Regions from separate parts of the Streptomyces sp. SID8374 genome, predicted to be linked through region 3. Evidence: riboswitches for the same ligand, from Rfam matches in the RefSeq annotation. Region 3 holds a riboswitch; each other region holds the start of a gene.
What was found. A riboswitch is a leader RNA that binds a small molecule or an ion and turns the genes downstream of it on or off. The one in region 3 is predicted to bind cobalamin.
Positions count from the first base shown of each region.

Region 1: it holds a riboswitch for cobalamin, as region 3 does, so the genes downstream of both, GTY67_RS23955 (ribonucleoside-diphosphate reductase subunit alpha) here and metE (5-methyltetrahydropteroyltriglutamate--homocysteine S-methyltransferase) in region 3, are expected to answer to the same signal.
Region 2: it holds a riboswitch for cobalamin, as region 3 does, so the genes downstream of both, GTY67_RS11180 (ABC transporter substrate-binding protein) here and metE (5-methyltetrahydropteroyltriglutamate--homocysteine S-methyltransferase) in region 3, are expected to answer to the same signal.
Region 4: it holds a riboswitch for cobalamin, as region 3 does, so the genes downstream of both, GTY67_RS01345 (ABC transporter substrate-binding protein) here and metE (5-methyltetrahydropteroyltriglutamate--homocysteine S-methyltransferase) in region 3, are expected to answer to the same signal.

Region 1 is NZ_WWGH01000002.1:63,806-70,844, reverse strand. Features, by position in the region: gene GTY67_RS23970 (GntR family transcriptional regulator) at 1-470, shown strand, start outside; gene GTY67_RS23965 (carbon starvation CstA family protein) at 720-2,945, shown strand; gene GTY67_RS23960 (YbdD/YjiX family protein) at 2,942-3,145, shown strand; cobalamin riboswitch at 3,325-3,460, shown strand; gene GTY67_RS23955 (ribonucleoside-diphosphate reductase subunit alpha) at 3,594-6,008, shown strand; gene GTY67_RS23950 (ribonucleotide-diphosphate reductase subunit beta) at 6,008-7,027, shown strand.
Region 2 is NZ_WWGH01000001.1:2,522,786-2,529,824, reverse strand. Features, by position in the region: gene GTY67_RS11195 (DUF2017 domain-containing protein) at 1-520, shown strand, start outside; gene GTY67_RS11190 (amino acid permease) at 850-2,295, shown strand; gene GTY67_RS11185 (M67 family metallopeptidase) at 2,693-3,115, shown strand; cobalamin riboswitch at 3,190-3,309, shown strand; gene GTY67_RS11180 (ABC transporter substrate-binding protein) at 3,369-4,370, shown strand; gene GTY67_RS11175 (iron ABC transporter permease) at 4,367-5,407, shown strand; gene GTY67_RS11170 (ABC transporter ATP-binding protein) at 5,474-6,271, shown strand; gene GTY67_RS35470 (putative leader peptide) at 6,341-6,457, shown strand; gene GTY67_RS11165 (MoaD/ThiS family protein) at 6,569-6,847, shown strand; gene GTY67_RS11160 (cysteine synthase) at 6,847-7,039, shown strand, end outside.
Region 3 is NZ_WWGH01000002.1:1,456,262-1,463,300, reverse strand. Features, by position in the region: gene GTY67_RS29860 (SidA/IucD/PvdA family monooxygenase) at 1-560, opposite strand, end outside; gene GTY67_RS29855 (aminotransferase class V-fold PLP-dependent enzyme) at 598-2,091, opposite strand; gene metE (5-methyltetrahydropteroyltriglutamate--homocysteine S-methyltransferase) at 2,330-4,654, opposite strand; cobalamin riboswitch at 4,837-4,983, opposite strand; gene GTY67_RS29845 (hypothetical protein) at 5,285-5,482, shown strand; gene cobF (precorrin-6A synthase (deacetylating)) at 5,596-6,468, opposite strand; cobalamin riboswitch at 6,601-6,780, shown strand; gene GTY67_RS29835 (CoA-acylating methylmalonate-semialdehyde dehydrogenase) at 7,009-7,039, shown strand, end outside.
Region 4 is NZ_WWGH01000001.1:315,588-322,626, forward strand. Features, by position in the region: gene GTY67_RS01330 (PRC and DUF2382 domain-containing protein) at 1-266, shown strand, start outside; gene GTY67_RS01335 (ABC transporter ATP-binding protein) at 378-1,163, opposite strand; gene GTY67_RS01340 (iron chelate uptake ABC transporter family permease subunit) at 1,160-2,161, opposite strand; gene GTY67_RS01345 (ABC transporter substrate-binding protein) at 2,263-3,312, opposite strand; cobalamin riboswitch at 3,373-3,560, opposite strand; gene GTY67_RS01350 (beta-ketoacyl-[acyl-carrier-protein] synthase family protein) at 3,676-4,899, opposite strand; gene GTY67_RS01355 (acyl carrier protein) at 4,896-5,177, opposite strand; gene GTY67_RS01360 (acyl-CoA dehydrogenase) at 5,266-7,039, opposite strand, start outside.

The DNA.
Region 1 (7,039 bases), 1.4 Mb from region 3:
CCGAGGACATGCGCGCCCAGGGCCTTGAACCGACGTCCCAGCTCCTCGACATCGGCTACGTCACGGCGGACGACACGCTCGCCGGACTGCTGGACATCTCGACGGGCGGCCGGGTGCTGCGCATCGAGAGGCTCCGGCTCGCCAGCGGAGAGCCGATGGCGATCGAGACAACCCACCTTTCGGCCAAACGCTTCCCGGCGCTGCGCCGCTCGCTGGTGAAGTACACCTCTCTCTACACCGCGCTCGCCGAGGTGTACGACGTCCGCCTCGCCGAGGCCGAGGAGACCATCGAGACCTCGCTCGCCACCCCGCGCGAGGCCGGTCTGCTGGGGACGGACGTGGGGCTGCCGATGCTGATGCTCTCCCGCCATTCCATCGACGGCCAGGGTGAACCCGTGGAGTGGGTGCGATCCGTGTACCGGGGCGATCGGTACAAGTTCGTGGCCCGCCTGAAGCGGCCGACCGACTGAGAGCCGACAGCGTGCGGACAGGCGGTGGCCCGGGGATTCCGTCCCCGGGCCACCGCCTGTTTTCGGTCAGGCCCGGTGTCACCCGTCCGCGTGAACCGATTCCGCCTCCCGTCCGTGTCCCTACTGCGGACCTTCGGTGGAGACATCGGCGATACGCGACCGGTATGCGGACAGGGGTTCCGGAGAGCGGCCTTACCACCTAGATTTCGCGCACGTTACGACTGTGATCACGCGAGGGGACGGATCGATATGCCGGAATCGCCCACACCAGCACCACCGGTTCCACAAGTACCGGGACGGCGGGCGCTGTCCCCGAAGTCCATAGTCGTCTGGAGCCTGGTCGGCCTGGTCGGCGCGATCGGCTGGGCCACCCTCGCGCTCTCGCGCGGTGAAGAGGTCTCGGCCGCCTGGATGCTGGCGGCGGCGCTGGGCTCGTACGCCATCGCGTACCGCTTCTACTCCCGGTTCATCGCCAACCGGGTCCTGAAGGCGGACAAGAACCGCGCGACCCCGGCCGAACTGCTGGACAACGGTGTCGACTTCCACCCCACCGACCGCCGGGTCCTCTTCGGCCACCACTTCGCCGCCATCGCGGGCGCGGGCCCGCTGGTCGGCCCCGTGCTCGCCGCGCAGATGGGCTATCTGCCCGGCACGATCTGGCTCGTCGTCGGCGTCATCTTCGCCGGTGCCGTCCAGGACATGGTGACGCTGTTCTTCTCCACCCGCCGCAACGGCCGTTCCCTCGGCCAGATGGCGCGTGACGAGATCGGCCCGGTCGGCGGGATCGCCGCACTGGTCGCGGTCTTCATCATCATGATCATCCTGCTCGCGGTCCTCGCGCTGGTCATCGTGAACGCGCTCGCCCACTCGCCGTGGGGCGTCTTCTCCATCGGCATGACGATCCCGATCGCCCTCTTCATGGGCGTCTATCTGCGCATCCTGCGGCCCGGCAAGGTCAGTGAGGTCTCCCTCATCGGCGTCGCGCTGCTGCTCCTGGCGATCGTCTCAGGCGGCTGGGTCGCCGAGTCGTCGTGGGCGGACTTCTTCACGCTGGAGCCGGGCACGCTGGTCATCTGGATGATCGTGTACGGGTTCCTCGCCTCCGTGCTCCCCGTGTGGCTGCTGCTGGCCCCGCGCGACTACCTCTCCACCTTCATGAAGGTCGGCACGATCGGGCTGCTGGCCCTGGGCGTGGTCGTCGCGCTGCCGACCCTGAAGATGCCCGCGGTCACCGACTTCGCCTCCAGCGGCTCGGGACCGGTCTTCGCCGGTTCGATGTTCCCGTTCGTCTTCATCACCATCGCCTGCGGCGCGCTCTCCGGCTTCCACTCCCTGGTCTCCTCCGGCACCACGCCGAAGATGGTCCAGAAGGAGACGCAGATCCGGGTGATCGGCTACGGCGCCATGCTGGTCGAGTCGTTCGTCGCGATCATGGCGATGATCGCGGCCTGCATCATCGACCCCGGTCTCTACTTCGCCATCAACGCGCCCGTCGGTGTGATCGGCGACAGCGTCCAGTCCGCCTCCCAGGCCGTGGCCAACTTCGGCTTCACCATCACGCCGGACGCCCTGGCCCAGGCCGCCAAGGACGTCGAGGAGGCGAGCCTGCTCTCGCGGACCGGTGGCGCGCCCACGTTCGCGCTCGGCATGTCGGAGATCTTCTCCGCGGTGGTCGGCGGGACCGCGATGAAGGCGTTCTGGTACCACTTCGCCATCATGTTCGAGGCACTCTTCATCCTCACCACCGTGGACGCCGGCACCCGCGTCGGGCGCTTCATGCTCCAGGACATGCTGGGCAACGCCTACAAGCCGTTCCGCGAGGTCAGCTGGAAGCCGGGCGTCTGGTTCGCCAGCGCCGTCGTGGTCGGCGGCTGGGGCTACTTCCTCTGGGTCGGTGTGCACGACCCGCTGGGCGGCATCAACCAGCTCTTCCCGCTCTTCGGCATCGCCAACCAGCTGCTGGCCGCCGTCGCGCTGGCCGTCTGCACCACCCTGCTGGTCAAGTCCGGCCGCCTGAAGTGGGCGTGGGTCACCGCGGTCCCGCTCGCCTGGGACGTGGCGGTCACCCTCACCGCCAGCTGGCAGAAGATCTTCTCGCCGGACGTGAAGGTCGGCTTCTTCGCCCAGCGCGACAAGTACCAGGCGGGCATCGACGCGGGCGAGGTGCTGCCCCCGGCCAAGAACATGGACGACATGCAGACCGTCGTCACCAACTCCACCGTCGACGGGGTGCTGTGCGCCCTCTTCGCACTCCTCATCATCGTGGTGCTGGTGGACGCCGGGCGGGTCTGCTTCAACGCCATCCGCGACCCGGAGAGCGTCAAGCTCCACGAGACGCCGTTCGTCCAGTCCAAGTTCGTCGCCCCGGCCTCGCTCATCGCCACCAAGGAGGAGAAGGCCGAACTGGCCGCCGCCGGTGTCGGCCCCGAGGGCGGCATCCGCAAGGAAGCGGCGGGAGCGGGGAGCCGGACATGACCCTCGCGGACGTACGGCGGGTGGCCGGACGGATCCGCTGGTACGTCCGTGAGCTGACCGGCGAGTCGACGTACGACCGCTATGTGGCGCACGCGAGGGCCCACGATCCGGACACGCCGGTGATGACCCGCCGCGCCTTCGAACGCAGCCGTACGGACGCCCGCGAGGCGGACCCGCGCGAGGGCTTCCGCTGCTGCTGACCACCACCGGCCGATCGGGGCCGTCGCACCCCTCCCAGGGGCGCGGCGGCCCCTTTTCGCGCCCTCGCACGGGGCTGTCCGCAGCTGTCCGATCCGGAGAAAACCGGGCGAAGAAGCCAGACCGCCATACCGACATCTGTTCACGCCGACACAACATGTGGGGGCTTCCTCATCGAGCGCCCCCCACATGTATGCTCGACCTCGCTGTCGCCGCAGGGGAATCCGGTGCGAATCCGGAACTGTCCCGCAACGGTGTGATCAGTGTGCTTTTGCACACCCGAAGTCCGACGACCTGTCGACAGCGCGTCCGGATCGACCGAACCGGACGCCAGACGTCCGGGCCTCGCGGATGGGCCGGTGGACGCCGTGAGCAGTGCTGCCCTGAAGGGCACCGTGCTGCCCGGCTCCCCGCTCGCCGCCGGCCCCCAGCCGAGCGAGGGAAAGCCCAGTGACCATCGCGCCCGCCGATCCGGTTTCAGCCACCGAATCCGCTGCCTCCACCACGTCCGGCGAAGGCACGAACGACGGACCCGGGACCGCCCTGCTGCGGACCCTGACCGACCTCACCGTCGATCTGCCCGACACCGACCCCGGACGGGTCGCCGCCTCCGCGCTGCGCGGGCGCAACGCCCGCTCCGACGAGGCCGAGCTGCGCTCGCTGGCCACCGAGGCGGCGGCGGGGCTGATCTCCGAGGACCCGGCGTACTCCCGGCTCGCCGCCCGGCTGCTGACCCGTACGATCGCGGACGAGGCCGCGGGCCAGGGCGCGACGCACTTCTCCGCCTCGGTCGCGGTGGGCCACCGCGAGGGCCTGATCGCCGACCGCACCGCCGAGTTCGTGGCGCTGCACGCGGCCGCGCTGGACGAGCTCGTCGACCAGGCGCTGGCCGACGGTGCCGACGACCGCTTCGGCTACTTCGGCCTCCGTACGCTGCACAGCCGTTACCTGCTGCGCCACCCGCTCACCCGTCAGGTCATCGAGACCCCGCAGCACTTCATGCTGCGCGTGGCCGCGGGCCTGGCCGAGGACGAGTCGGTGCGCGCGCTGGACGAGGTCGCCGCGCTCTACAAACTGATGAGCCGGCTGGACTACCTCCCCTCCTCCCCCACGCTCTTCAACTCCGGCACCCGGCACCCGCAGATGTCCTCCTGCTACCTGCTGGACTCCCCCAAGGACGAGCTGGACTCGATCTACGACCGCTACCACCAGGTGGCGCGCCTCTCCAAGCACGCGGGCGGCATCGGTCTGTCGTACTCCCGCATCCGCGCCCGGGGTTCGCTGATCCGGGGCACCAACGGGCACTCCAACGGCATCGTGCCGTTCCTCAAGACGCTGGACGCCTCGGTGGCGGCGGTGAACCAGGGCGGCCGCCGCAAGGGCGCGGCCGCTGTCTACCTGGAGACCTGGCACGCGGACATCGAGGAGTTCCTGGAGCTCCGCGACAACACCGGTGAGGACCAGCGCCGTACGCACAACCTGAACCTGGCGCACTGGATCCCGGACGAGTTCATGCGCCGCGTCGACGCGGACACCGACTGGTCGCTGTTCTCCCCCGCCGAGGTGCCCGAGCTGGTCGACCTGTGGGGCGACGAGTTCGACGCGGCCTACCGCGCGGCCGAGGCCAAGGGCCTGGCCCGCAAGACGATCCCGGCGCGTGAGCTGTACGGCCGGATGATGCGGACCCTCGCGCAGACCGGCCAGGGCTGGATGACGTTCAAGGACGCCTCCAACCGGACCGCGAACCAGACCGCCGAGCCGGGCCGGGTCGTGCACTCCTCGAACCTGTGCACGGAGATCCTGGAGGTCACCGACGACGGCGAGACGGCCGTCTGCAACCTGGGCTCGGTCAACCTGGGCGCCTTCGTGGCGAACGGCTCCATCGACTGGGAGCGCCTGGACGCCACGGTCCGCACCGCGGTCACCTTCCTCGACCGGGTCGTCGACATCAACTTCTACCCGACCGAGCAGGCCGGGCGCTCCAACTCCCGCTGGCGGCCGGTCGGCCTGGGCGCGATGGGCCTCCAGGACGTCTTCTTCCAGCTGCGGATGCCCTTCGACTCGCCGCAGGCCCGCGCGCTCTCGACGAAAATCTCCGAGCGCATCATGCTCGCCGCGTACGAGGCGTCCTGCGACCTCGCCGAGCGTTCGGGCCCGCTGCCCGCGTGGTCCGAGACGCGTGCCGCGCGCGGTGTGCTGCACCCCGACCACTACGACACCGAGCTGAACTGGCCGGAGCGCTGGGACGCCCTGCGCGCCCGGGTCGCGAAAACCGGTATGCGCAACTCGCTGCTGCTCGCCATCGCGCCGACCGCCACGATCGCCTCGATCGCCGGTGTGTACGAGTGCATCGAGCCGCAGGTCTCCAACCTGTTCAAGCGCGAGACGCTCAGCGGTGAGTTCCTCCAGGTGAACGCCTACCTGGTGGACGAGCTGAAGAAGCTCGGCGTGTGGGACGCCCGCACCCGTGAGGCGCTGCGTGAGGCGAGCGGCTCCGTGCAGGGCTTCGCCTGGATCCCCGAGGACGTGCGGGCGCTGTACCGCACGGCGTGGGAGATCCCGCAGCGCGGCCTGATCGACATGGCGGCGGCCCGTACGCCGTTCCTCGACCAGAGCCAGTCGCTCAACCTGTTCCTGGAGACGCCGACGATCGGCAAGCTCTCCTCGATGTACGCGTACGCCTGGAAGCAGGGGCTGAAGACGACGTACTACCTGCGTTCGCGCCCGGCGACCCGGATCGCCCGTGCCGCGTCCGGTCAGGCGTCGGCCGCCGCCCCCATTCCCGTACAGCAGGCAACGGCTCCCGACGCGGACGCCATCGCCTGCTCCCTGGAAAACCCTGAGTCCTGCGAGGCCTGCCAGTAATGAGCACCACGAACGAAGAGAAGAACCTTCTCGACCCGGGATTCGAGCTGACCTTGCGTCCCATGCGCTACCCGGACTTCTACGAGCGCTACCGGGACGCGATCAAGAACACCTGGACCGTCGAGGAGGTCGACCTCCACTCGGACGTCGCCGACCTCGCGAAGCTGTCGCCGGGTGAGCAGCACATGATCGGCCGGCTGGTGGCGTTCTTCGCGACCGGTGACTCGATCGTCTCCAACAACCTCGTGCTGACGCTCTACAAGCACATCAACTCCCCCGAGGCGCGGCTGTACCTGTCGCGGCAGCTCTTCGAGGAGGCCGTGCACGTCCAGTTCTATCTGACGCTGCTGGACACCTATCTGCCCGACCCGGACGACCGGGCGGCGGCGTTCGACGCGGTCGAGGAGATCCCCTCGATCCGCGAGAAGGCCCAGTTCTGCTTCAAGTGGATGGACTCGGTCGAGAAGATCGACCGGCTGGAGACGAAGGCCGACCGCCGCCGCTTCCTGCTGAACCTGATCTGCTTCGCGGCGTGCATCGAGGGGCTGTTCTTCTACGGCGCCTTCGCGTACGTGTACTGGTTCCGCTCGCGCGGCCTGCTGCACGGCCTCGCCACGGGCACCAACTGGGTGTTCCGTGACGAGACGATGCACATGAACTTCGCGTTCGAGGTCGTGGACACCGTCCGCAAGGAGGAGCCGGAGCTCTTCGACGACGCGCTCCAGCAGCAGGTCACCGACATGCTGAAGGAAGCGGTCGAGGCGGAGCTCCAGTTCGGCCGCGACCTGTGCGGCGAGGGCCTGCCGGGCATGAACACCGAGTCGATGCGCCAGTACCTGGAGTGCGTCGCCGACCAGCGCCTGGCCCGCCTGGGCTTCCCGACGGTGTACGGCTCGGAGAACCCGTTCTCCTTCATGGAGCTCCAGGGCGTCCAGGAGCTGACGAACTTCTTCGAGCGCCGCCCGTCCGCCTACCAGGTGGCGGTCGAGGGCTCGGTCGGGTTCGACGACGACTTCTAGGCCCGCTCCGGA
Region 2 (7,039 bases), on a different contig from region 3:
GCTCGAACTGATCGGCCCGGGCGACACCCCCGCCGACGGCGAGGACCCGCTCGCCGCACTCTTCGCCGAGGGCCCCAGCAAGCCGCCGTCCGACCCGGCCCTGGCCCGGCTCTTCCCCGACGCGTACGGGGGACCCGACGAGCTCACCGAGAGCGACGGCAAGTCGGAGGAGGAGCTGCGGGAGCTGTCCGCCGAGTTCCGCCGCTTCACCGAGACCGACCTGCGCTCCCGCAAGCGCGAGGACGCCCTCGCCGTCGTCCGGACGCTGGACGCGCTCTCGCCCGCCGACGGCGGCGGAGCCGTACTCACCCTCACCGCCGACGAGTGCCGCTCCTGGCTCGGCTCGCTCAACGACCTGCGGCTCACCATCGGCACCCGGCTGGAGGTCTCCGACGAGGACGAGGGCGAGGACGGGTCGCTCTACCGGCTCCCCGACAGCGACCCGCGCAAGCCGATGGTGATGGCCTATCTCTGGCTCGGCGCACTTCAGGAAACGCTCGTCGAAACACTGATGCCGTAATCGGCGGAAAAGGTGCCGCCCTCCGGGCGCGCCCCCTTCGCTCAACGGACGCTCAGATCCGGGTAACGATCCCCCCAAGTCATAGGCGGCATTCGCTCCGGATGGAGTTTCTTGTCCCCTTTTGCCTGTGGGATGCGCCACAGAATGTCCCGTGGTGTCCTGTGACGGCCGTGATAAATCTTCACGATCGCCCGGGGACGCCACCCCTGTTCCCGGGGTCGCCACAAGTCGGCCGAACGCCGGTGGCACTCCAATCCATATCCGGGGGGATCAGGACCTGATCCGCAGCCTTGACGGCGCGGATCGGCGTGGAGAAAGGCGCACCACACATGACATCGGCACAGGTCGACGAGGGACAGGCCGACCACGGAAGGCCCGGAGCGGAATCCGGGGAGGCCGAGACCGGTGGCGAGGGGTACCAGCGAGGTCTGGGAGCCCGTCAGATCCAGATGATCGCCATCGGCGGAGCCATCGGGACCGGGCTCTTCCTGGGCGCGGGCAAAGCGATCGACCGGGCCGGACCCAGCCTCATCCTGGCCTACGTCCTCGCGGGCCTGGTCATCTTCTTCATCATGCGGGCCCTGGGCGAACTGCTCATGTACCGCCCGGTCTCCGGCTCCTTCTCGGAGTACGCCCGCGAATTCATCGGGCCCTTCTTCGGATTCGTGACCGGCTGGACGTACTGGCTGTTCTGGGTCGTCACCGGAATCACCGAAGTCACCGCCGCCGCCACCTATATGACGTACTGGTGGGACATTCCGCAGTGGCTGTCCGCACTCGTCTTCACCGTCATCCTGTACGGCGCCAATCTGATCTCCGTGAAGCTCTTCGGTGAGCTGGAGTTCTGGTTCTCGATGGTCAAGGTCACCGCGATCGTCGGCATGATCCTCATCTGCGCCGGCGTGCTGACGCTCGGCTTCTCCGACGCCGGTGACACCGCGACCGTCTCCAATCTCTGGAACGACGGCGGGTTCTTCCCGAACGGCATCGGCGGCATGCTGATGACGCTCCAGATCGTCATGTTCGCCTTCCTCGCCGTGGAACTCGTCGGCGTCACCGCCGGGGAGTCCAAGGACCCCAAGACCGTGCTGCCCAAGGCCATCAACACCGTGCCGTGGCGCATCGCCGTCTTCTACGTCGGTGCCCTGATCATGATCCTGTCGGTCGTGCCGTGGTCCACCTTCAAGCCGGGCGTCTCGCCGTTCGTGAAGGCCTTCGAGGAGATGGGGCTCGGCATCGGCGCCGCCATCGTCAACTTCGTCGTCCTGACCGCGGCGCTCTCCTCCTGCAACTCCGGCATGTACTCCACCGGCCGCATGCTCCGCGACCTGGCCATGAACGGACAGGGCCCGCGCGCCTTCACCAAGCTGACGAAGAACGGCCTGCCGCTCACCGGCACCACCTTCTCCGCCGCCCTGATGCTCGTCGGCGTCTGGATCAACTACCAGTGGCCGGGCGAGGCGTTCAACTACGTCGTCTCCTTCGCGACCATCTCCGGCATGTGGGCCTGGATCATGATCCTGTTCAGCCAGATCCGCTACCGCCGCCTCGCCGACCAGGGGGTGCTCCCGCAGTCCTCGTTCAAGGCCCCGGGCGCCCCGTACACCAGCTGGTTCGCGCTCGCCTTCATCGGCATGGTCATCGTGATGATGGCGATCGACAAGGAGGCCAGGATCTCGCTGTACTGCGCCCCGCTCTGGGCGCTCGTCCTCGGCGTCTCCTACCTGGTGCTCAAGTCGCGCGACCCGGAGAACACCGCCTTCGCCAAGCGCTGACCCAGGCTCCGCCGAGCACCCCACCTGCTTGCGCCGAGTACCGACCCCGAGGGCGGGCCCGATCACTCCGGGCCCTGGACCGGCCCTCCTCCCGGGCGCCCCGGCCACTCCCCTTCCCCCCACGGCCCCGGCGTCCACCATGCGGGCCCTCCCGTACCACCCACCGGTACGCGAGGGCCCGCATGCTCAGACCGACCGGCAATCGGGGGCGGCGTCGCGGGGCTGGGCACGCGCTCCCCCAAGCTCTCGGCTTCGCTCGGGCAGGGAGGGGCCCCTCCGGCGTTGTCGTCAATCACCAACGCTCCGCGTTGACTCGATCCTCCGCCTTGCAGCTGCACGCACCCAGCCCCGCTCCTTCTCCCACCCCCCGACTGCCGGTCGGTCTTATCCTGGCGCCATGCTGACCATCACCCAGGCGCTCCACGACCAGATCGTCGCCCACTCCCGCGCCGACCACCCCGACGAGGCGTGCGGCGTGGTGGCGGGCCCGGTCGGAACGGGGCGCCCCGAGCGCTTCATCCCGATGCTCAACGCCGCCCGCTCGCCCACGTTCTACGAGTTCGACTCCGGCGACCTCCTCAAGCTCTACCGCGAGATGGACGACCGCGACGAGGAGCCCGTGATCATCTACCACTCGCACACGGCGACCGAGGCCTACCCCTCCCGCACCGACGTGACGTACGCGAATGAGCCCGGCGCCCACTACGTCCTCGTCTCCACCGCCGACACCGACGGCGCGGGCCCCTTCCAGTTCCGCTCGTACCGCATCGTGGACGGCGAGATCACCGAGGAAGACGTGCAGGTCGTCGAGGCGTACTGAGCACCCGGGCGGATCGCGGAGCCGCCGCACGGGTCTGGCACACTGCACCCCAGACCCGAACACAAGGCAGCAGGAACCAGGAAGCCGGTGCGAATCCGGCACGGTCCCGCCACTGTGACCGGGCCGCCCTCCCGTACGGACGACTCCCCGTGGACGACCCCGTACCGGAGGGCGGGCCCGGAAGCCAGGAACTGGCCCGCCGCCTTTCACGCATCGACCAGGGGACGCGGAAATCCCCCGGAGAGGCCCCGCCATGTCCCGGCGCACCCCCGCGCTCATAGCCGCCGCCGTGCTGCTCCCGCTCGCCCTCACCGCCTGCTCCACCCCGGAGACCTCCACCGGCGCCCAGGGCAGGCCCGAGGCCTCGGCGAAGAGCGACGGCTTCCCGTACACCGTCACCAACTGCGGTGTCACCACCACGTACAAGGCCCCGCCCAAGCGCGTGGTCACCATGAACCAGCACGTCACCGAGATCATGCTCGAACTGGGCCTGGCCAAGTCCCTCGTCGGCACCGCCTATCTCGACGACAAGGTCCTGCCGAAGTACGCGAAGGACTACGCCTCCGTCCCCGTCATCGCCAAGGAGTACCCCTCCTACGAGCAGGTCCTCGCCACCGACCCGGACTTCGTCTACGGCGGTTACGCCAGCGCGTTCGCGGCAGGCGACGGGCGCGGGCGCGAGGCGCTGAAGAAGTCCGGCATCGAGACCCGGCTCAACACCGAGAGCTGCGCCAAGGCCGACACCCCGATGGAGACCCTTTACGAGGAGATCCGCGAGGTCGGCCGCACCTTCGGCGTCACCGACCGCGCCGAGGCCTGGATCAAGCAGGCGAAGGCCGACAACGCGGCGACCGCCGAGAAGCTCAAGGACCTCAAGCCCCTCCCCGTCTTCGTCTACGACAGCGGCGACAAGATCGCGTTCACCGCGGGCGGCAAGGGCATCGGCAACGAGCTGATCAAGCGCGCCGGCGGCACCAACATCTTCGCCGACCTCGACAAGTCCTTCGGCGACGCCTCCTGGGAGAACGTGGTCGCCCGCAAGCCCGAAGCCATCGTGATCTACGACTACGGCTCCACCACCGTCGAACAGAAGAAGAAGCGCCTCCTCACCGACCCGGCCCTCGCCGACGTCCCCGCCATCAAGAACAAGCGCTTCGCGGTCATGCCGCTCTCCGACGCGGTCCTCGGCGTCCGCGTCCCCGCCGCCGTCGAGAAGCTCGCGGCCCAGCTCCACCCGGCGGCCACCACCCCGTGACCTGCCGCACCCCCGCACCGCGGCGGCTGCTCCGCTACACCCTGGTCGTCGGCGTCCTCGCCGCACTCCTCGCAGCCGCCGTGGTCGCCGCCCTCGCCCTCGGCTCCGTCCGCATCCCGCCCGGCCAGGTCATCGACATCCTGACCGGGCGGGCGGAGGCGAGCCCGTTCCGCACGATCGTCCTGGACGTCCGGCTGCCCCGGGTCATCCTCGGCATCGTCGTCGGCGCCGGACTGGCCGTCATCGGCACGGTCCTCCAGGCCCTTGTACGCAACCAGCTCGCCGACCCGTTCCTCCTCGGCGTCTCCTCCGGGGCCTCCACCGGCGCGGTCCTGGTCATCGTCCTCGGCATCGGCGCGACCCTCGCCACCACCGTCACCATCCCCGCCGCCGCCTTCGCCGGAGCGCTGCTCTCGCTGCTCCTCGTCTACACCCTGGCGCGCGGCGGGGGAGGCCTCACCACCAACCGGCTCGTCCTCGCCGGGGTCGCCGTCTCCTACATCCTCTCCGCCCTCACCAGCCTGATCCTGGTCACCTCCGCCCGCGCCGACCACCTCCAGGAAGTCCTCTACTGGACCCTCGGCGGCCTCGGCGCGGCCCGCTGGGACATGCTCGCGCTCCCGACGGTCACCCTGATCGCCGGTACGGCCGTACTCCTCACGCTGGCCCGGCCCCTCGACCTGCTCCTGGTGGGGGAGGAGGGCGCGACCGTGCTCGGCCTGGACACCGCCCGCTTCCGGGCCGCCGTCTTCGTCCTCGCCTCCCTGATGACCGGGGCGCTCGTCGCGTACAGCGGGGCGATCGGCTTCGTCGGCCTGATGGTCCCGCACATGGCCCGGATGGCGGTCGGCGCCTCGCACCGCGCGCTGCTCCCGGTCGTCGCGCTCGGCGGGGCCGTGTTCCTGGTCCTCGCCGACCTGGCCGCCCGGACGCTCGCGGCCCCGCAGGACATCCCGGTGGGCGTGCTCACGGCGCTGACGGGCGGCCCGTTCTTCCTGTGGATGCTGCGCCGCAGGCCGGAGGGGGCGCCCGCGTGACGACCGTACGCACAGCCGAGGGAGCACCCGCATGACGACCGTACGCACTCCCGGGGGAGCCCGCCCGTGACCACCCTGCGCACCGAGGCACTCTCGTACGGGATCGGCGAAGGCCGCCACCTGGTCGACGCGGTCGACCTCACCGCCGCCGACGGCGAGACGGTCGGCCTGGTCGGCCCCAACGGCAGCGGCAAGACCACGCTCCTGCGCTGCGTCTACGGCACCCTGCGCCCCACCCACGGCCGGGTCCTCCTGGACGGCGACGACCTCGCCACCCTCCCCGTGAAGGCCCGCGCCCAGCGCATCGCCACGGTCCCGCAGGACGGCCACGCCGGGTTCGAGCTGACCGTCGGCCAGGTCGTCGCGATGGGCCGCGCCCCGCACAAGCGGTTCTGGGAGGCGGACAACGCGTCCGACACCGCCCTCGTCACCCAGGCCCTCGACCGGGTCGGGATCGCCGCACTCGCCCCCCGTACCTTCGCCTCCCTCTCCGGCGGCGAACGCCAACGCGCCCTGGTCGCCCGCGCCCTGGTCCAGCAGCCCGCGCTCGTCGTCCTGGACGAGCCGACCAACCACCTGGACATCCGCTACCAGCTGGAGATCCTCTCCCTGGTCCGCGAGCTGGGCACCACCAACCTGCTGGCCCTGCACGACCTCAACCTCGCCGCGTACTACTGCGACCGCCTGTACGTCCTCAAGGACGGCCGCGTCGTCGCCTCCGGCACCCCGGAAAAGGTCCTCACGGCGGAGCTGCTGGGCGAGGTGTACGGCGTCGCCGCCGAGGTCAGCACCCACCCGAAGACGGGCGCCCCCACGGTGGTCTACCTCCCGCAGGACCACACCGAGCGGCGCACGTCCGCATAGTGGTCGCTCACCATCCACGATGTGGGATCACACTCGGGTTTCCGGACGGGGAATCGATACGATGCCCGCATGGTTCCCCATGACGTGAGCAACAGGACGCCGGGCACGCTGCTCGTCGCGCGGCTGCACGTCGACCTGTGCAGGCTCAAGAGCGCGATCTGTCCCCCGCCCGCAGCCTGCCCGTGAGCCGCCCGGCCTGAGCCACGGCCCGCGCGCCACCCACCTGCACCACCCCCTGCGCGGGGGAAGAAACGCGCGCCCCACGCCACCTCCCCGCTTTCGACAGGAGCCCACGCCATGGCCATCGAGGTCCGCATCCCGACCATCCTCCGCACCTACACCGACGGCGCGAAGGCCGTCGAAGGCAACGGGGACACCCTCGCCGACCTCTTCGCCGACCTGGAGAGCCGCCACACCGGCATCCGTGAGCGCATCGTCGACGGCGAACAGCTCCGCCGCTTCGTGAACGTCTACCTCAACGACGAGGACGTCCGCTTCCTCGACGGCATCTCCACCAAGCTCAGCGACGGCGACAACGTCACCATCCTCCCGGCCGTCGCCGGCGGCATGCGCTGATGCGGTACGACTCCCCGCTGGCGGCCGTGGGGAACACCCCCCTCGTCCGCCTCCCGCGGCTGTCCCCGTCCGAGGACGTCCGCATCTGGGCCAAGCTGGAGGACCGCAACCCCACCGGCTCCATCAAGGACCGCCCCGCGCTCCACATGGTCGAACAGGCCGAGAAGGACGGCCGGCTCACCCCCGGCTGCA
Region 3 (7,039 bases):
TGCAGGACGAGGGGTACGGGGTCGGCCGCGAGGGCCCGTAGCGGCTCGGGGATGTGGGGCGCGGTGCCGACGCCGAGAGCAAGGTTACGGGTGTGGGTGAGCCCGCTCCCGAGACTCTCGCCGTCCGGGCCGAGCCGGGTGAAGTCGACGGCGAACGCGCTCTCCTCCGCGTCCCAGGCGATCGCGTCGACACGGTGGCCGAAGTGGGTGGAGGGCAGTTCGGTGGACACCCAGCGCAGGTAGTTGTCGAACTCGGAGCGGTGGATGTGGAAGCGCTCGGCGAAGTAGAACGGGAAGAGCCTGCGCCGCGTCTTGAGGTAATTGAGGTAGCACCAAGGGCTGGTCGGCTCCACCAGGCTCACCAGGTCGGCCAGGAAGGGGACTTGGAGCGTCGCCCCCTCGATGAGCAGCCCGGGGTGCCAGTGGAAGGCGGTGCGCTGTTCGTGGAAGGCGGTGCGCAGGCCGGGTACGCCGTCGGCGAGTGCGGCGAGCGAGAGGTTGAAGGGCCCTGCGCCCACCCCCAGCAGATCGAGGGGCGGGGTTCGCGGTGCGGGCGTCATCGGGTTCCTCCAACAGGATTCGTGCGCGTCGGCAACGTCATGGCGACAGCCTTTCCGCCGCCGGGGCGTCGGTATCTCCGGTGCCGCCGCCTTCGGCCGCCGCCCGCTCCGCCGCCTCCGTCACCAGGTCGAGGAGCGGCAGCAGTTCGGCGTTCGCGGCGGCCGGGTGGAGCAGGGTGGCCTTGAGCCAGAGCCTGCGCCGCCCGTCGCCGTCCTCGGCCACCGCCCGCCCGAGCACGGCCCGGCCGTCCATGAGGAGCGTGCGGCGGACCTCGGCGACGACGGCGTCCCCGGCCTCCGGTTCCAACGCGTCAGCCACCACCGGCCGGAACAGCACGGTGCTGATCCCGATCCCGCCCGGCCGACGGCGCAGGGCGGGCCGTGCGTCGACGGACCGGCCGAACTCCTCCGCCGTACGTACGCAGTGCTCCACCAGTTCGCTCAGTCCCCGGCGTCCCAGCGCCCGGAAGGTGACCGCGATCTTCAGTGCGTCGGGGCGCCGGGTCGTACGGACCGAGCGGCAGAGCAGGTCGGGGAGCCCGGCCTCGGTGTCGTCGTCGGCGTTGAGGTAGTCGGTGCGCAGGGACAGCGGTGCGAGCAGGGCGGTGTCCGCGACGGACAGCACTCCGGCGGCGACCGGCTGCCAGCCGAGCTTGTGCAGGTCGAACGTTACGGAGACGGCGCGGTCGAGGCCCGCGAGACGGGGTGCCAGGCGCTCGCTGAACAGCAGGGGCCCGCCGTAGGCCGCGTCGACGTGGAGCTCGGCTCCGTACCGTTCCGCAATCCGGGCGATCTCGGGGAGCGGGTCGATGCGCCCCTCGTCGGTGGTCCCGGCGGTGGCGACGACGAGGACCGGTCCGCCGCCGAGCCCGGCCAGGGTGCGGTCGAGGGCGTCGGGGTCGATGCGGCCGTCGTGGCAGGCGACGACTGCCGGGGCGGGGAGGCCGAGCATCCAGGCGGCCCGGTGCACGCTGTGGTGGGCGTTGGCCCCGGTCACCACGCGCAGGGGGCCGGGCGCCGCTCGTTCGCGGGCCAGGAGCAGGGCGACCAGGTTGGACTCGGTGCCGCCGCTGGTGATGAGGGCGTCGGGTGCGGGGGCGTCCGGGTGGATGAGCCGGGCCAGCGCGGCGGTGGTCAGCTCCTCGATCACCCCGGCGGCGGGCGCCTGGTCCCAGGAGTCCATCGACGGATTGAGGGCTGCCCCCGCCAGCTCCGCCGCCGCTGCCACGGCCAGCGGCGGGCAGTGCAGATGGGCCACGCAGGCCGGATCGGCCGGATCGGCGGCCCCCTCGGCGACAGCCCGCACCAGATCCGCGAGCGCGGCCTCGGCCCCGACGCCCTCCTCGGGCAGCACCGGGGCGGCCAGGGCGGTGGTCCGCCGGGCCACGGCCTCCGGCCCTCCGGCGGGGAGCGGCCCGCCCCGGGCCCGGGCCGCGGTCTCCAGGGTGTCCAGGACGACGCCGGTCAGGGCGCGCAGATGTGCCGGCCCATGGACGCCACCCGCCAGGAAGGTTCCCGTACCGGCGCTCACACCCCACGCTCCAGGCGGAGTTCGGCGGACGGCAGGCCCTGAGCACGCTCCATGGCGAAGCCCTTCGATCGGAGTGCAAGATCCACAACCGGGATTCGGGTTAGGCTAACCTAACTCCGCCGCTGGGGAAGAACGCACTCCGGCCGGCCTGACCTCCGAACCGGCCTGCCTCCGCACCGAGTCGGGACCACGTGCCCCGGTGCGGGAGCGGCGGTGGCCGCTCCCGCACCGGGTGGGATCACGCCGCTTCGGTGGGCAGCTCCGCGCGGATCTCCCGCGCGGCGGCGACCAGGTTCTCCAGGGAGGCCCGGGTCTCGGGCCAGCCGCGGGTCTTCAGGCCGCAGTCGGGGTTCACCCACAGCCGCTCGGCCGGGATGGCCTCAAGTCCCTTGCGCAGCAGGGCGGCTGCCTCTTCGGTGCTCGGGATGCGCGGGGAGTGGATGTCGTAGACGCCGGGCCCGGCCTCACGGGGGTAGCCGTGGGCGGCCAGTTCGCGGGCGACCTGCATGTGGGAGCGGGCGGCCTCCAGGCTGATGACGTCGGCGTCGAGGTCGTCGATGGCCTGGACGATGTCGCCGAACTCCGCGTAGCACATGTGGGTGTGGATCTGGGTGTCCGGCCGCACCCCGGAGGTGGCGAGTCGGAAGGACTCCGTCGCCCACTGAAGGTACGCGGCGTGCTCGTCGGCCCGCAGCGGCAGCGTCTCGCGCAGCGCGGGCTCATCGACCTGGATCACCGAAGTGCCGTTCGCCTCCAGGTCGTCGACCTCGTCGCGCAGGGCGAGCGCCACCTGGCGGGCGGTCTCGCCGAGCGGCTGGTCGTCGCGGACGAAGGACCAGGCGAGCATGGTGACCGGGCCGGTGAGCATGCCCTTGACGGGGCGCTCGGTCAGCGACTGCGCGTACGTCGTCCAGCGCACCGTCATCGGCTCGGGGCGCGAGATGTCCCCGGCGAGGACCGGCGGGCGGACGTAGCGGGTGCCGTACGACTGGACCCAGCCGTGCTGGGTGGCGAGGTAGCCGGTGAGCTGCTCGGCGAAGTATTGGACCATGTCGTTGCGTTCGGGTTCGCCGTGGACCAGGACGTCGATCCCGGCCTTCTCCTGGAAGGAGAGGACCTCGCGGATCTCGTCCTTGATCCGCTCCTCGTACCCGGCCTCGTCGATCCGGCCGGCCCGCAGGTCGGCGCGGGCGGTGCGCAGTTCGGTGGTCTGCGGGAACGAGCCGATCGTGGTGGTCGGCAGCAGCGGCAGCCCGAGGTGGGCGCGCTGGGCGGCGGTCCGCTCGGCGTACGGCTGGGAGCGGCGGCCGTCGGCGTCGGTGATGGCGGCCGTACGGGCCCGGACGGCCGGGTCGCGGGTGATGACGGCGTCGGTACGGGAGGCCAGGTCGGCCCGGTTGGCGGCGAGTTCGGCGGAGATGGCCTCGGTGCCGTGGGAGAGCCCCTTGGCCAGGGTGACGATCTCGGCGGTCTTCTGCTGGGCGAAGGCGAGCCAGCGGGCGATCTGCGGGTCGATGTCGTGCTCGGCGTCGGCGTCCAGCGGGACGTGCAGGAGGGAGCTGGAGGCGGAGACGTCGACGTGGTCCGCGAGGCCGAGGAGCGTGCCGAGGGTGGCGAGCGACTTCTCGTAGTCGTTGATCCAGATGTTGCGGCCGTTGACGACGCCCGCGACCAGGCGCTTGCCGGGCAGTCCGCCGGCCGCCGCGAGGTCGGCGAGGTTGGCGGCGCCGGACTCGGTGAAGTCCAGTGCGAGCCCCTCGACCGGGGACTTGGCCAGCACCGGCAGGGCCTCGCCGAGCCGCCCGAAGTAGGAGGCGACCAGCAGCTTGGACCGGTCGGTGAGGGAGCCCAGCTCGCGGTAGGCGCGGGCGGTGGCGTTCAGCTCGGCCGGGGTGCGGTCCTGGACGAGGGCGGGCTCGTCCAGCTGCACCCATTCGGCGCCCGCGGCCCGGAGGTCGGCGAGGACCTCGGCGTACACGGGCAGGAGCCGGTCCAGCAGGGTCAGCGGCTCGAAGTCGGGGGCCACCCCGGGGGCCGCCTTGGCGAGCAGGAGGTAGGTGACGGGCCCGACGAGGACCGGGCGCGGGGTGTGCCCCAGCGCGAGGGCCTCCTTCAACTCGGCGACCTGCTTGGCGGAGTCGGCGGTGAACACCGTGTCCGGCCCCAACTCAGGCACCAGATAGTGGTAGTTGGTGTCGAACCACTTGGTCATCTCCAGCGGGGCCACGTCCTGCGTACCGCGGGCCATGGCGAAGTAGCCGTCCAGGGCGTCCGCCTGGACCGCCTCACGGTGCCGCTCGGGGACAGCGCCGACCATGACACTGGTGTCCAGGACATGGTCGTAGTACGAGAAGTCACCGGTGGGCACCTCGTGGACCCCGGCCTCGGCGAGCTGCTCCCAAGTCCCCCTGCGCAGTTCGGCGGCGGTCTGGCGGAGGGTGTCCGCGTCGACGCGGCCCTTCCAGTAGCCCTCGACGGCCTTCTTCAGTTCACGGTTCCGACCCTGGCGGGGGTAGCCGTACACGGTGGCCCGTGCTGCCGCGGCTGCGGGCTTCGCTGTCACGTGACTCTCCTTCGCGAGCATGTCTCCAGCTGATCCCGGGACGGGACGCGGACGCGAAGGGGTGACGAAATCGGGCGGAAACGCGACACGTTGACCGTGTCCGCCCACCCGACGGTTACGCCGACCCGCCCACGAGGTCACCGGGAACTCCGCACACGAACGGTCGCGTGCGGGCAACGGGCAGGTCTTCGGACTCGCGGGCACGCCTGCCGGGGCAGACACCTACTGGCCGTCGCTTCCCAGACCCGGCCGGGCCCAGTGCGTATGACGGCGGTCGTTCCCACTCACCGCTGCGGGGCAGTCCCGGATTCCCACCGGGTTCCCTCTTACGACACCCTGCCTGGCGGGCAGGGCGAACCAGCTGCACCGGCCACCCTAAGGGGGCGACCGCCGGGCGCACACCGTTGTTCACACTTCGGACGGTGACGTGAGACACGGACTCCGAACGGGTGACCTCGGGTTCCGCTCCTCTTCGCCCGTTCGCTGACTTCCGGTCAGGTCATGGGGGCACGGTGACACAGATGTAACCGAATGGCGTAGGCGAACCGGAACCACAGAGCGTCACAGCCCGTTCTTCTTGCCAATACCCGGCCGCCGACCCGCGGCGGCGACGAGTGAGGGAAGCGCTATATGAAGAAGACAGTCGGGTGGGCCCAGGACGGCGACGACTGGACGATCACCGTGAACGGCACGCTGTACCGGGCCGTGGAGCGGCCCGCCGACGGGCGCGTGCACAACTATCTGGTGCGGGGCAACGACCTGACCGCCGAGTGCCCGAGCCTGGGGCACGGGCTCGGAGTGATCCGGGCGCACGAGTCCCGGAGCTGACCTCCGGCCGGTCCGACGGCGAGGTGCGGCGGCCGCCCGCGCCTCGACGCGACCCGCCGCCGTGCGTCACATGACCGCTCACCTGTCCGGGCCCCGCTCCCAGCCGGGGCCCCTCAGCTGTGGGCGCCGCCTGCGCCCTCCGAACCGCCTGCGCCCTCCGGACCGCCTGCGCTCCCCGTGCCGCCAGCGCTCTCCGGACCGTGCGGGTCCTCCGGCCCGTGGCGCAGCAGGTACGTGTCCATGATCCAGCCGTGGCGTTCGCGGGCCTCGGCGCGGACCTGGCTGATCCGCTCGGCGACCTCGTCGAGGGGGCCGGAGACGAGGAGTTCGTCCGGGGTGCCGATGTAGGCGCCCCAGTAGATCCACAGCCCCCTGCCCGTCAGATGGGTGAAGCTCTCGTGCCCGTCCAGCATCACCACGATGTCCCCGTCGTCGTCCGGGAACCCTTCGGCGAGCCGTCGGCCGGGGGTGATGTGGATGGGGCGGCCGACCTGGTTCAGGGAGGTGCGGTGGCGGGCGGCGAGCGCGGAGACGCTGCTGATGCCGGGGATCACCTCATGGCCGAATTCCACCGTTCCACGGGCCCGGATGTCCTCCAGGATCGCGAGGGTGCTGTCGTACAGCGACGGGTCGCCCCAGACCAGGAAGGCACCCGTCTCCCCCGGTGCCAGCTCCTCGATGATCAGGCGCTCGCAGATGTCGGCGCGGCGGTGGCGCCAGTCGTGCACCGCCGAGGTGTAGCGGCCCCGGTCGTCCTGGGTGCGGTCCCGCCAGGGGTCCTCGGCCTCGACGACCCGGTAGGGGCCGGTGAGGTGCTCGGCCAGGATGTCCCGCCGCAGCCGGGTCAGGGACTCCTTCTCCCGGCCCTTGCCGAGCACGAAGAAGACCCGCGCCCTGCGCATCGCCTTCACCGCGGCGAGGGTCAGATGGTCGGGGTCGCCGGCTCCCATGCCGATGACGAGGATGTGCCGTGGTGCGTCGCTCATGTCGGCCGATCATGCCAGGAGCGGGGCGGGCCATCGCGCCAGGCCCGAGGGGAGGCCGGGGCGAGGCGGGGTGGACTTACTAGGACGTCCAACTATATGTTCGTGAGCAGCGGGGTGGCCGGCGTGCAGCCGGGCACCCTCAAGGCCCGTGGTGTCAGGGAAGCCGGTGCGATTCCGGCGCGGTCCCGCCACTGTGACCGGGGAGTTCGTCCTCGTAGGAAACGCCACTGACGGCGAAGCAGCCGTCGGGAAGGCATGAGGGCGGGCGCTGATCCGGGAGTCAGGATACCGGCCGCGGGATGTTCCGTGTTTCCACGAGGATGGAGCAGACACGCATGGCACCGGTCCGCACCCACGGCCCCGCAGGCCCGTCCCGGCGAGCGGTTCTCCCCGCCTTCCCCTGACGGCCCCAGCCCTCCGCGTCCCCCGACGGCGAGCCCTGTCACGCCCCGCGCGCCCCCGACCGGCGCCGTGTGCGGTGGGGCCCGTGCGCCATCCCCGGATCTCTCCTGACGATCTCACCGACGAGAGCAGGTTTCCATGGTCCGCGAACTCAGCCATTTCATCGGCG
Region 4 (7,039 bases), on a different contig from region 3:
GCGAGCCGCTGCGGCCCGGTGAGAAGGTGACCGGGACGACGGACTTCGGCGAGCAGGACGTGGAGGTCACGCTGCACGCGGAGCGCGCCACGGTCCGCAAGGAGGCCGTCCCGGTGGAGCGGGTCCGCCTGGAGACCAACAAGGTCACCGAGCAGAAGGAAGTCTCCGCCGAGGTCCGCAAGGAGAAGATCGACTACGGCGACGGCAAGGACATGGACACCGGCAAGGACACCGGTGGCGAGTTCGGCCAGGGACGCCGCCGCTGACGGCGCATCCCCTTCGGCGGCCGGAAGGCCGCTCCCATGTCCTCGGCCTCCGGGCGGGCCCGTGCGAACGGGTCCGCCCGGAGGGCTGTCCGGGGGCCGTGTCCCTTCGGGTCAGCGGCGCGGCAGGAACCGTACGGAGGGACGTCCGTCCGGCCCCTCCGGGGTGACGACCGCGCGGACCCCGTACACGTCCTCGATCAGCTCCTCGGTGATGACCTCGGCCGGGGTGCCGCCCGCGACCACCCGGCCCGCCTTCATCACGGTGATCCGGTCGCAGAACATCGCCGCGAGGTTGAGGTCGTGCAGGGCGATGACGCTGGTGAGGGGCAGTTCGGCGACCAGGGCGAGCAGGTCCAGCTGGTGCTGGATGTCCAGGTGGTTCGTCGGCTCGTCCAGGAGGAGTTCGCGGGGCTGCTGAGCCAGCGCCCGGGCGATCTGGACGCGCTGGCGTTCGCCGCCGGAGAGGGTGTGCCAGGGCTGTGCGGCCCGGTCGGTGAGCCCGGTGCGCCGCAGGGCGTCGGCGACCGCTTCCTCGTCGCGACGGTCCGGGGCGGACCAGGCGCGGCGGTGCGGGATGCGGCCGAGGCGTACGACGTCGAGGACGCTGAGGTCGACCTGGGTGACGGCGTGCTGGTCGACCACGGCGATCCGGCGGGCGACGGTGCGGCGGCCGAGGGCGGCGAGGGGGTCGCCGTCCAGGGTGACGGTGCCGGTGTCCGGGGCGAGTAGGCCCGCGAGGATCCGCAGCAGGGTGGACTTGCCGGAGCCGTTGGGGCCGAGCAGGCCGACGGTGGCGCCGGGCGGCGGGGCGATGTCGACCCCGTCGAGGATGAGCCGGCCACCGGCCGCCCGGCCGACCCGCTCGGCGCGCAGGCCGCCGTTCTCGATGAGGCTCATGGCGTGCTCCGGGTGCGGTACAGGACGGCGACGAACGCGGGGACGCCGATCAGCGCGGTGACGACGCCGACGGGCACCTCCTGCGGGTCGAGGACCGTGCGGGCGAGCGTGTCGACCCAGACGAGGAAGATCGCCCCGGCGAGCGCGGTGACCGGCAGCAGGCGCCGGTGCCCGGAGCCGGTGAGGGCGCGGGCGGCGTGCGGGAGCACCAGGCCGACGAAGCCGATGGCCCCCGCCGAGCTGACGAGGGCGGCGGTCAGCAGGGCGGTGGTGCACAGCAGCACGATCCGGGTGCGGGCGACGTTCACGCCGAGCGCGGCCGCCGCGTCCTGCCCGAAGGCGAAGGCGTCGAGGGTACGGGCGTGGGCCAGGCAGATGACCAGGCAGACGGCGAGGACGGCGGTGCAGAGGGCGACCTCGCTCCAGCCGACCCCGCTGAGCGAGCCCAGCAGCCAGAAGAGCACGCCGCGGGTCTGCTCGGCGTCGGCGGAGGTCATCACCACGAACGAGGTCAGCGCGGAGAAGAGCTGCATCGCGGCGACCCCGGAGAGCACCACCCGGTCGGTGGTGGAGCCGAGGGTGTGGCTGAGCAGCAGCACCAGGGCGAACGAGCAGATGGCCCCGACGAAGGCCCCGGCGGACAGGGACACCGCTCCCCCGCCGACGCCGAGGACGACCACCACGACCGCCCCGGTGGAGGCTCCGGAGGAGACGCCGAGGACGAAGGGGTCGGCGAGCGGGTTGCGCAGCAGGGACTGCATCACCGTGCCGCACACCGCGAGCCCGGCGCCGCACACGGCGGCGAGCAGGGTGCGGGGCATGCGCAGGTTCCAGATGATGCCGTCCCGGATCGGGCTCAGCTCCGAGGCGCCGAAGCCCAGGTGGGAGGCGACGGCGGACCAGACGTCGGGGACGGAGATCCGGGCGGGCCCGATCGTGACGGCGACGGCGACGGAGAGCAGCAGGAGCGCGAGTCCGCCGGCCCAGAGCAGGGCCACGAGCGGGCCGCTGCCCCGGACCGGGCCCGGCGCGGCCGATGTCTTCCGGTCCGCGGTCTCCTTCAGGGCCACGGACTCCTTCACCGTCGGGTTCCCGCCGCTCACCCCGCGAGCCCGAAGTCGCGCAGCCCCGCGGCGACGCGCTCCAGTCCCTCGACCGTCCGGATGGTGGGGTTCATCGCCTGGCCGCTGAGCAGCACGTACCGGCGGTTCTTCACGGCGTCCATCGTCCTGGTGACCGGGTTGGACTCCAGGAACTCGATCTTCTTCTCGGCGCTCTCGGCGGTCTGCATGGTACGGCTCAGGTCGCCGATGACCAGGACGTCGGGGTTCCGGTCGGCGACGGTCTCCCAGCTGATCTGGGGCCATTCGTCGTGGGTGTCGTCGAAGACGTTCTTCGCGCCGAGCTCCCGGGTGATGACACCGGGGGCGCCGCAGCAGCCCGCGAGGTAGGGGGCCTTGGAGTCGGAGAACCAGTAGAGGAGCGATGCGTTCGATCCGTCGATGCCGGCGGTGGCCTTCGCCACCCGCGCCCGGAGCTTCTTCACCAGGGCGTCGCCGCGCTCGGGGACGCCGAACACCTGGGAGAGCTCACGGACTTCGGTGTAGACGCTGTCCATGGTGAGGGGTGCGGTGCGGGCTCCGTCACCGCCGCCGCTGTTGTCCTTGCCGACGCAGTCGGCGGGCGAGATGTAGGTGGGGACGCCCAGCTTCTCGAACTGTTCGCGGGGGGCGACGCCACCCTTGGCGAGGGTGGAGGCGAAGGAGGCGGAGAGGAAGTCGGGCTCCTTGTCGAGGACCTTCTCGGAGGAGGGCCGGTTCTCCGATATGCGCTCCACGCCCTCGTTGGCCTTCTCCAGGCCCTTCATCACCGGGTCGCTCCAGGTCGCGGTGGCCGCGAGCCGGTCGGCGAGGCCGAGCGAGAGGAGGATCTCCGTCGATCCCTGGTCGACCGAGACGGCCCGCTGGGGCGGCGCCTTCACGGTGACGGTGCGCCCGCAGTTCTTCAGGGTGAGCGGGAAGCCGTCGGCCTTGTCGCCGCCCTCGGCGGAGGAGGCGGTGGTGCCGCCGCCGCAGGCGGTGAGCAGGACGACGCCGGCCGCGAACAGGGCGGCGGTGCGTATCGGGGCGGGGGTGGCCTTGGACAGCACGGAGGACCTCGGTGTCTCTGGGCCCAGCCGCGGAGCCCGTCGTACGGTTCCCGTGCCCCGGTGCGGGGCGCGGGTGCCAGCAGGTCTTCGGACTCGGGTTCGTCCGGGCGGGACGCCTTCCCGGAGCACGTGTGCGCTCCAGTGGCCGTGGCCCCGTCCGTCCCCCTCACCGCTGCGCGTCAGTTCCGGTCTCGCACCGGATTCCCTGACCCCGTCGCCGGGGTTCGACTGGCCCCGGCAAGCTATCACGGGTCTTCGTGCAGCTCAGAGCCGGTGTACGGGCCGCTCCCCGGGGGGCCGGTGCGGCGCGGGATCGTCCCGCCGCACCGGCCCGGCCGGCTGCCGTGAGGCCGGCGGAGCGCCTTACGGAGCCTGGAGCGCGATCACCGCGTTCTGTCCGCCGAAGCCGAAGGAGTGGCTGACGGCCCGTCGTACGGGCAGCTCACGGGGGGTCTTGGTGACGCAGTCGATGGCGAACCCGGGGTCGGGGGCGTCCAGGTTGGCGATCGGCGGGACGACGCCGTGCTGGAGCGTCAGGACGGTCAGCCCCGCCTCGATGGCCCCGGCCGCGCCCATGCAGTGGCCCAGTACGCCCTTGGGGGCGGTGACGGGCGGCCGGTGCGGGTAGGCCCGGCCGATGAGGGCGGCTTCCGTCGCGTCGTTCAGCGGGGTCGAGGTCCCGTGCGCGTTGACGTGGTCGACGTCCTCGGAGCGCCACCCCGCGTCGGCCAGCGCCGCGTCGACGGCGGCCTCGGCGACCGCCCCGGAGGGGTGCGGGGAGGTCGGGTGGTGGGCGTCGGTCGTGGCGCCCGTACCGGCGAGCAGCGCCCGGGGGGCCGCTCCTCTGGCCCGGGCGTCCTCGGCCCGCTCCAGGACCATGATCGCGGCGCCTTCGCCCATGACGAGTCCGGCCCGGTCGGCGGCGAAGGGGCGGCAGAGGCGGGCGGGGTCCCCGTCCCGCGGGGCCGCCGCGCCGGAGCGGGCGAAGCCGGTCATGGCGACCGGGAAGACGATCGACTCGGTGGCTCCGGCGATCGCGATGTCGCACTGTCCGAGCGCCAGCATGTCGCGGGCCACGGAGAGGGCGGTCACCCCGGAGGAGCAGGCCGTACAGGGGGCCAGGCTGGGGCCCGTGGCCTTCATCTGGATGGCGATCTCGGCCGCGGGCATGCTCGGGATGGTGAGCAGGATGCCCGAGGGCGAGGTGGCCTCGGGGCCGCGCCGCTCCAGGGCGACGGCCTGTTCGGTGAGTCCGGCGGATCCGCCGCTGCTGGTGCCGACGACGACGGCGACGCGGGCGCCGTCCCAGTGGGCGGGGTCGAGTCCGGCGTCGGCCACCGCCTCCCGTGCGGCGAGGACGGCGAACTTGACGTACCGGCCCATGCGGAAGGCGGTCCGGCCGCCGACTGCGTCGTCCAGGTCGATGCCGGAGACCGTACAGGCGAAGTCGACGGCGCAGCCGTGCAGTTCGGGGACGGTGCGCGCGAAGGACTCCCCGCGGCAGACCCCGTCCCAGGTGGTGTCGGTGGTGTGGCCGGCCGGGGTGATCATCCCCAGGCCGGTGACGGCGATGGCGGGTCGGTTCATCGGGTGTTGCTCACCGGCACCGCACTGCCTGCCGCCTCGCCGCCGACGGCCGCGTCGATGAACGCGGAGATGTCGGCCAGCGTGGCGTCCTTGTAGAGCTTCTCGGAGTCGGCGGCGACTCCCAGGGTCTCCTTGATGATGACGGCGAACTCGGCGACCGCCAGGGAGTCCATCTCCAGGCTGTCCATCGTGGACTCCGGCAGGATTTCGGCTGCGGGCACCTTGAACGTCTCGGTCAGCACCTCGGTGATCTTCGGGTGGATGGTCTGGGTCGTCACGGTGTTTCCTCTCATCGGCGGCCTCTTGGACGGCGGGTGGCGATATGCACGGACCCACCGCCGAAATAACTGGAGGGTGCCCCTCCGGTTACGCCTTGGGGCGAACCGATTCGTCTACGCTCACCTGCGGCTTCTCGAACCACCGGGAGAGCACCGACGTGGTTCCCCAGTACGCCAGCAGCACACCGCGGGTGCCGAGCGCCGCCACCTTCTCGCGCAGCGGGCGCCGCCGCTTGCTGCCGCAGGCGGGCCGCCGGAAATCCGCCGTACGGCGCCCGGCTCCGCCCGCCTTGCGCCCCACCGCCCCTCCCGGCCTGCGGTCCCGGTGCCAGGACCCTTCCGGATCGTCGTAGGCGTCCGCGTAACCGGGTCCGGCGATCGGCCAGTCCGACATCAGGCGCTCCGGCAGCGCGAACGCCTTCACCAGCTCGGGGGCGTGGCGGGCCACGGTCGCGATGAGCCGCTCCACCAAGTCGGGGAGCAAGGACACCTGTTCGGCGGTCAGCCGTCCGGAGGCCAGCAGGTCACCGCTGTTGCGGGCGATCCACTGGAGGGCGAAGAGCCGGTGCAGCTCGGTCAGCCGCTCGCGGGCCGGACCTGCGGGCAGTGAGGCGGTGGCCTGCTCGTACGCCTCGCTCGCCTGCCGGTAGCCGTACGCCTCCACCCCGCGCAGGGCGGGGCCCGAGGCGGCGTTCCACCGGCCGAGCGGGTCGCCGGGCGGGGCGGCGCTGATCCGCTCCCGGGCGCGGTCGAACCAGATGTCCTCCACCGCCGCGAGCAGCCGGCCCAGGAAGCGCGGGTCGTCCAGGTCGCCGGGGCCCTCCGTCTCCTCCTCGTCCCGGACGGTGACGCTGAACAGCATCTCGGCGGCGGCCTTGGCGTGGACGGCGAGGTTGTCGCCCTCGGCGGTGATGGCGCCCTCGATGCCGGTGAACAGCTCGGTCATGCCGTTGTTCTCCAGCAGCCCCTGCGCCCCGCACCGCTCCCGGCACTCGACGATGACGCCGCGCGCCTGCCAGGTGATCCACCCCTTGGCGACGGCGACCAGCCGCTCGGCCTCGGCCCGGTCGGCGGCCGGGGCGGACTCCCAGCGGTCCAGCGCCCTGCGGTGCAGCAGGCTCATCGCGAAGACGGTGGCCATCGCCCCGGCGAGCGGGCCGTGGTGGCTGCGGTGCGCGTAGACGGGGACCCGGCGCGAGCCGCGCGATCCGGAGACCAGCCGGTGACCGGCGTACCGGATGGCGATGGCGAGGGTGACCCGGGCGGAGCCGACCGCGCAGGCGCTCATGGAGAGCTTGCCGGGGGTGACGCGGCCGATGGAGAGGAGGAACCGCCTTCTGCGGTTGGCCAGTTCGCTGGTGAACCGCCCGTCCGCGCCGATCCGCCCCTGCTCCCCGGCGAGCAGCGCCTCGCGCGGGACGAAGTACCGGTCGAAGGAGGTGAGGCAGTGGTCGACCGGGGAGCCCATGCGGGCGGGCAGCCGCCGCACCCGTACGCCGGGCAGGGCGCTGATGGCGTCGGTGAGCGGGGCGAGGAAGAGGAAGACCCCGTGGTCGGTGCCGTCGGCGAGGAGCCGGGCGGCGACCACACCGGCCTTGGGACCGCCTGCGGGGCTGGTGTTGGGCATGAACTTCTGGGCCCCGGAGTTCGGGGTGTGCAGGACGAAGCCGTCGCGTTCGCGGTCGTACGTCGCGGTCGTCTCGACGGCCGCCGCGTCGTTGCCGTGGGCCACCTCCGTACAGAGGAAGGTTCCGATACGCCGCAGCTCCAGGAAGTCCGAGAGGTCGCGGAGCGTGCCCGGGTCGTGGTCGAGGAGGGAGCCGAGGAAGAGGTTGTAGTGGATGCCCGCGACGGTGGTCAGC